3 regions of the uncultured Cellulomonas sp. genome follow, and region 3 is predicted to be linked to each of the others. Evidence: predicted binding sites of a transcription regulator. Region 3 holds the regulator's gene; each other region holds the start of a gene.
What was found. The regulator HrcA, encoded in region 3, represses chaperone genes, less so after heat shock. The targets are predictions, from matches to a motif close to TTNGCACTCGNNNNNNNCGAGTGCNAA.
Positions count from the first base shown of each region.

Region 1 (2,260 bases), on a different contig from region 3:
GCCCTCGAGCAACCGCCTTTGGTCACGAATCGGTTGCGACGCGGGAGGTCAGCCGCCGAGACCGCGTGCGAGCCGGTCCACCGCCTCGGTCAGCGTGGACGTCGAGGCCGCCAGGTTCAGGCGCACGAACCCGGCCCCCTGCGCACCGAAGGTCGGCCCCGAGCTGACCGCCACGCGTCCGCGCACGAGGGCGAGCCGCGCGGGATCCTCCCCCGCCCGGACCGCGGGCACCGCGCGCAGGTCGATCCACGCGAAGTAGGTGCCGGCGGGTGGTGACCAGCGCGCGGCGGGCAGCCGGTCGGCGAGCAGGCGCGACACCAGCTGCTGGTTCTGGGCGAGCCCGCGCAGGAGCTCGTCCAGCCACGGCCCGCACTCCCGGTACGCGGCCGTCTGCGCGATCGCACCCAGGTGGCTGACGCCGTGGCCGACGATCACGGGCAGCCGTGCGAGGTCCGCCACCGCGTCCGGCCCCGGCACGGCCACCGCCGAGCGGAGCCCCGCCAGGTTGAAGGCCTTCGACGCCGAGTGCAGGGCGATCGCGTCGGGGATCTGCGTCGTCGTCGGCACGAAGCGGTCGGGCCCCTCGACCACCAGCGGCGCGTGGATCTCGTCGGCCACCACCCGCACGCCGTGACGGCGGGCCAGCTCGCCGACCGCCCGCAGCTCCTCGGCCGTGTGCAGCGTCCCCGTGGGGTTGTGCGGATGGCACAGCAGGTAGGCCGCGCGACGCCGGCCGGTCGTCGCCTGGCCGAACGCGTGGTCCAGGGCGTCCAGGTCGAGCCGCCCGTCCGAGCCCAGCGGTGCGTCCACCACGGCGCGGTCGGCCGACCGGACGAACGACGTGAACGGCGGGTACACCGGCGGGTTGATCACGACCGCGTCGCCGGGACCCGTCAGCAGCCGCAGGACCTCGACGGCGCCCGTCATCACATCGGGCAGCGTCCGCGTGCCGGCGACGTCCACCGTCCAGTCCCACCGCTGCGCGGCGAACGACGCCATCGCCTCCGCATACCCGTGGCCGGACGGGTAACCGGTGTCGCCGCGGCGCATCGCGTCCGTGACCGCGTCGATCACCGGCTCGGACTGCGGGACGTCCATCTCGGCGACGAACAGCGGCAGGACGTCCGGCGGGTAGTGCCGCCACTTCTCGCTGGTGCGGCGGCGCAGCTGGTCGAGCGGGACCCGGTCGAAGATGGTCGTCACCCGCACGACCGTACGTCGGCGCGTTCTCCGACCGCGAACGGGCCGCACACATCTGGCACTCTCCACCCGAGAGTGCTAGAACATTGCTCGTAGCCATCCGGTGCGGACGGAGCACCGGAGCAGACCACGGCCCCGGGCGGTCCGGGGCCCGCATCGAGGAGGTGAGGGGCGTGGCTACGCGTATCGACCCGTTCCAGGAGATCGACCGCCTCATGGGCCAGGTGTTCGGTGCCCAGGCCGGACGCGCGGCGGCGACCATGCCGATCGACCTGTACCGCGACGGTGACCACTACGTCCTGCACGTCGACCTGCCGGGTGCCGACCCGGGGACGATCGACGTCAACGTGGAGGACCGTACGCTGACCATCCGCGCCGAGCGCACCGCCCGCACGCAGTCCGACGTGCAGTGGGTGGCCAAGGAACGGCCCGCCGGCACGTACGCACGGCAGCTCATGGTCGGACAGGGCCTGGCGCTGGACAACATCTCGGCCACGTACAACGACGGCGTGCTCACGCTGACGATCCCCGTCGCGGAGGAGGCCAAGCCGCGCCGCATCGAGGTGCAGCACGGCTCCACCGCGCAGCAGTCGATCGAGGCCTGACGCCGGACGCACGACGGCCCCGGCCCCCCGAGGGGTGCCGGGGCCGTCTGCTGTGCTCAGAGCGTCGCGCGGACGGCCCGGGTGGCCGCGAGGATGTGCTCCAGGGAGGGCACGACCTCCTCGTAGCGGCGGGTCTTCAGGCCGCAGTCGGGGTTGACCCAGAGCTGGTCGACGGCGATGGCCTTGACCGCCTCGGTGAGCAGCTCCTCGACCTCCTCCTCGCTGGGGACGCGCGGCGAGTGGATGTCGTAGACGCCCGGGCCGATCCCCCGCGGGTAACCGGCCGCGGAGATGTCCCCGAGGATCTCCATCTTCGAGCGCGCGGCCTCGATGGAGGTCACGTCCGCGTCCAGGCCGTCGATCGCGCCGATGATCTCGCCGAACTCCGAGTAGCACAGGTGCGTGTGGATCTGCGTGTCCGGGCGGACCCCGGCCGTGGCCAGCCGGAACGAGCG
Region 1 is NZ_CAURTV010000004.1:15,292-17,551, reverse strand. Features, by position in the region: gene RYN42_RS02160 (aminotransferase class I/II-fold pyridoxal phosphate-dependent enzyme) at 49-1,203, opposite strand; gene RYN42_RS02155 (Hsp20/alpha crystallin family protein) at 1,374-1,805, shown strand; gene metE (5-methyltetrahydropteroyltriglutamate--homocysteine S-methyltransferase) at 1,862-2,260, opposite strand, start outside.
Region 1: the regulator HrcA is predicted to act here: its motif matches at 1,256-1,282, upstream of RYN42_RS02155 (Hsp20/alpha crystallin family protein).

Region 2 (2,260 bases), on a different contig from region 3:
ACGCGCGTCGGCTGAGCCCGGCACCCGATCAGAGCCCTCCCCTCGGCACGTGGGGAGGGCTCTCGTCTGCCCCGGCGGCTGCAAGGTCGGCTCCGCGGGCGACACACTCTCGGTGACGATGCCGACGAGGGAGCCGAGGATGCACGCCCAGCGACACGCCTGGGTCCGCGCGGCCGCCGCCTGCGGTGCCGTGCTCGGTCTGGCGGGCTGCAGCGCTCCCGCAACGCAGGAGGCCCCGGCGACCTTCACGCAGCGCGCCGCGCTCCCCTCGTGCGGCGCCGTCGAGCTCGGCCAGGGCGAGTCGGTCGACGCCTCCGCCTGGGACTGCCTGGACGCGGCTGCGCTGCACGACGGCGCCGAGCTCGTGGTCACCGGTCCGACCACGGAGGGAGACCCGATCACCACGTACTACCGCGTCGGGCCCGACATCGACGGGCTCGAGCTGTTCCGGGACGCCACCGCCGACAGGTTCGGCGCCGAGGGGTGGAGCCACCAGCTCTGCCCCGGCACGGCGACGGCAGCGACGCCGCTCGACTGCACGGAGGTGTGAGCGCAGGAAGGCCCCCACGGCAGCTGCCGTGGGGGCCTTCCCGTGCGGGGCGCGCGGCGCCCCTCAGATCACTTGACGACGATCGCGAGGATGTCGCGCGCGGAGAGGATGAGGTACTCCTCGCCGTCGTACTTGACCTCGGTGCCGCCGTACTTGGAGTAGATGACCTTGTCGCCGACGGCGACGTCGAGCGGGATCCGGTTGCCGTTGTCGTCGACACGACCGGGTCCGACTGCCTGGACCTCGCCCTCCTGGGGCTTCTCCTTGGCACTGTCCGGGATGACGAGACCGAACGAGGTCGTCGCCTCTGCCTCGAGCGTCTTGACGACGATCCGGTCCTCGAGGGGCTTGATGGAGACCGACACAGCGGACCTCCCCTTCGCATGTGAGTAGTTCTCTGAGGTTCGTGCGCGCTGTCGGACACGTCGTCGCGGGTGCCGTGCCCTGAGCGCAGCTGGCACACTCACCGGGAGAGTGCCAGCCACTCACTCTAGGAACCGGTTAGCACTCGGTCAAGGCGAGTGCCAATGCCCCGCCCTGTGCAGCCGCTGCGTGCGAGGATCGCCGCATGGATCGCGACGGCATCGCCCAGCTGCTCAGCCCCGCGGGCTGGGCGCTGCTGTCGGCCCTGCCGCCGTACGACGAGACCCGCACGCTGGCCCTGTCCGAGCGGATGCGCGACGAGGGCATCGATCCCGCCCTGGCCGCCGCCGCGCTGACCCAGTCGCGGTTGCGCGCCAAGGCGGCCGCGAAGTTCGGCACGTTCGCCAACGGCATGCTCTTCACGGCGGCCGGCCTGGAGCAGTCCACCCGGCTGACGGTCGCCGCCCACCACGCACGCCGGTTCCGCGACGCCGGCAGCACGCTCGTCGCGGACCTCACGTGCGGCATCGGCGCCGACGCGATGGCCTTCGCCGGGATCGGGCTGCGGGTGCTGGCCACCGACGTCGACGAGACGACGGCCGCGATCGCCACGGTGAACCTCCGGCACTTCCCCGACACGCAGGTGCGCCACGGGGACGGGCTGGCCCTCGACCTGGAGGCCGAGGGCGTCGACGGCGTCTTCGCCGACCCGGCCCGGCGGACCTCCTCGGGCTCCCGGGTGTTCGACCCCGCCGCCTACGAGCCGCCCCTGGACGCGGTCCTCGCCCTGCGCGACCGGGTCCCCGCCCTCGGGCTCAAGCTCGGCCCCGGCATCCCGCACAGCGCCCTGCCCGCCGACGCGCAGGCGCAGTGGGTCTCGGTCGACGGCGACGTCGTCGAGGTCGGCCTGTGGTTCGGCCCGCTCGCCCCGGAGGGACCGGGCCGCTCGGCGCTCGTCCTGCGCGACGGCGAGGCGCACGTCGTCGAGCAGACCTCCGACGAGCGCCCACCCAGCGGACCGATCGGCGGCTACCTGTACGAGCCCGACGGTGCGGTCATCCGCGCGGGCCTGGTGGGCGAGACCGCGGCGCAGGTGCGCGGCCGTCTGATCGACCCGACCATCGCCTACGTGACCTCGGACGCCCTGTGCGTCGTCCCCACGGCCACCGCCTACCGCGTGCTCGACACCATGCCGTTCGGCCTCAAGCGGCTCCGCACCTACCTGCGAGGAGCCGACGTGGGGAAGCTCACCATCAAGAAGCGCGGCACCGCGGTCGTGCCGGAGCAGCTGCGCCGGCAGCTGGACCTGCGCGGCAGTGCCACCGCGACGATCATCCTCACGCGCGT
Region 2 is NZ_CAURTV010000032.1:24,196-26,455, forward strand. Features, by position in the region: gene RYN42_RS09975 (WhiB family transcriptional regulator) at 1-15, shown strand, start outside; gene RYN42_RS09980 (hypothetical protein) at 140-550, shown strand; gene groES (co-chaperone GroES) at 619-915, opposite strand; gene RYN42_RS09990 (class I SAM-dependent methyltransferase) at 1,119-2,260, shown strand, end outside.
Region 2: the regulator HrcA is predicted to act here: its motif matches at 1,052-1,078, upstream of groES (co-chaperone GroES).

Region 3 (2,260 bases):
GCGCGAGCGCACCCGCCCCTCGCCCGAGCACTCGGTGCACGGCTCGGAAATGACGGAGCCGAAGCCGTGGCACGCGGCACAGGGCTGGGTGGTCATGACCTGGCCGAGGAACGACCGCGCGACGCGCTGCACGGAGCCTCGTCCGCCGCAGACCTCGCAGGTGCGCGGGGACGTGCCCGGCCGGCAGCAGGTGCCGTTGCAGGTGGGGCAGAGCACGGCCGTGTCGACCGCCACCTCGCGGTGCACGCCGAACGTGACCTCCGCGAGGTCGAGGTCGAGCCGCACGAGGGCGTCCTGGCCCCGGCGGGCGCGCGGGATGGGACCGCGCTGCGCGGCCGCCCCTGTGGCCGCACCGAAGAACGTCTCGAAGATGTCCTGGAAGCCGAACCCGCCGCCCATGCCGCCCCCGGGGGACGACGGGTCTCCACCGAGGTCGTAGGCGCGACGCTTCTCGGGGTTGCCGAGCACGTCGTACGCCCGGGACACGTCCTTGAATTTGTCGTCCGAGCCGGCGTCCTGCCCCGAGACGTCGGGGTGGTGCTCGCGCGCGAGCTTGCGGTACGCCTTCTTGATCTGCTCGGGCGTCGCGTCGCGCGGCACGCCGAGGATCTCGTAGTAATCCGTCACGGGTGGGTCTGCTCGCTTCCAGCGGTCTGTGGGCAGGTCGGGATGACGCAGGGCTGTGCGTCGGTGGCGGTGGGGGTCATTGGGCGAGGATGCGCGTCAGGTACCGGGCGACGGCGCGGACCGCGGACATGGTGCCGGGGTAGTCCATCCGGAGCGGGCCGATCGAGCCGATGCGCGCCACCGACCCTCCGCCCTCGTCCCCGTAGCCCGTGGTCACGAAGCTCGTCTCGAACAGCCCGTCGTGCTGGGTCTCCCGGCCGATGCGCACCGCCACGGTCGCCGAGTCCTCCGCCATCTCCGAGAGCAGGCGCAGCAGCACCACCTGCTCCTCGAGCGCCTCCAGCACCGGGCCGATGGACCGCACGTCCGAGCTGCCGACGCGGGCGAGGTTGGCCGTGCCGCCCAGCACCACCCGCTCCTCGCTCTCCTGCGCCAGCGTCTCCTCGACCACCGCGACCACCGCGCTCACCAGGGACTGGTCCGTCGGCGCGAACGCGTCCGCGAGCTCGCCGAGCGCCACCGGCAGCTCGGACAGGCGACGCCCCGCCGCGCACACGTTCAGGCGCGACCGCAGCCGCGCCACGACGGACTCGTCCAGGTCGGTGCCCAGCTCGAGCGTGCGCTGCTCCACCCGGCCGGTGTCCGTGATGAGGACGACCAGCAGGTGGTGGGCGCCGACCGGCACCAGCTCCACGTGCCGCAGCGCGGACCGCCGCAGCGACGGGTACTGCACGATCGCGACCTGCTGGGTCAGCTGGGCGATCAGGCGGACGGCGCGGTCGACCACGTCGTCGAGGTCCTGCGCGCTCTCGAGGAACGTCCCGATCGCGCGGCGCTCGGCGCTCGACAGGGGCTTCACCGTCGAGAGCTGGTCCACGAACATCCGGTAGCCCTTGTCGGTCGGCACGCGGCCGGCCGACGTGTGCGGCTGGGCGATGAAGCCACCCTCCTCGAGCGCCGCCATGTCGTTGCGGATGGTGGCGGGCGAGACGCCGAGCGAGTGCCGCTCGACCAGGGCGCGCGAGCCGACCGGCTCCTTGGTGGCGACGTAGTCCTCGACGATCGCGCGCAGCACGTCCAGCCGTCGGTCCTCGCTCATGTCGCCTCCTCCGCCGTCGCTCGAGCAGTCCACGGGTAGCACTCCCCGCACGGGAGTGCCAATGCTACGCCGGGACGACGACACCCACGGGGCGGCAACCGGATCCGCACCCGCGCCGCCCCTAGGCTGCCCGGGTGAACGACGACCGCTACGGCTCGGACGTGCTCGGGGGCTCCGGCTCGACGCACCACCGACCCGCCCGCACCAGCCGCCCGCAGCCCGCCGAGTCCGGCCTCGTCGTCGAGGAGGTCACCACCGGGTGGGTCGGCGCGGTCGTCCGCGTGGAGAAGTCGGGCGGCCAGCACGTCGTCGTCCTCGAGGACCGCCGCGGACGCACCCGCACCTTTCCCCTGGGCCGGGGGTTCTGGCTCGACGGCGAGCCCGTCGCGCTGACCGCACCCGTACGGGCCCCCGCACCGGCCCGCCCGACCCGCACCGCCTCGGGATCGGTCGCGGTGCACGACGCCCGCGCCCGCGTGGCCCGCGGCAGCCGGATCTGGGTCGAGGGCAAGCACGACGCCGAGCTGGTGGAGA
Region 3 is NZ_CAURTV010000056.1:1,300-3,559, reverse strand. Features, by position in the region: gene dnaJ (molecular chaperone DnaJ) at 1-627, opposite strand, end outside; gene hrcA (heat-inducible transcriptional repressor HrcA) at 704-1,726, opposite strand; gene RYN42_RS12975 (DUF3097 domain-containing protein) at 1,861-2,260, shown strand, end outside.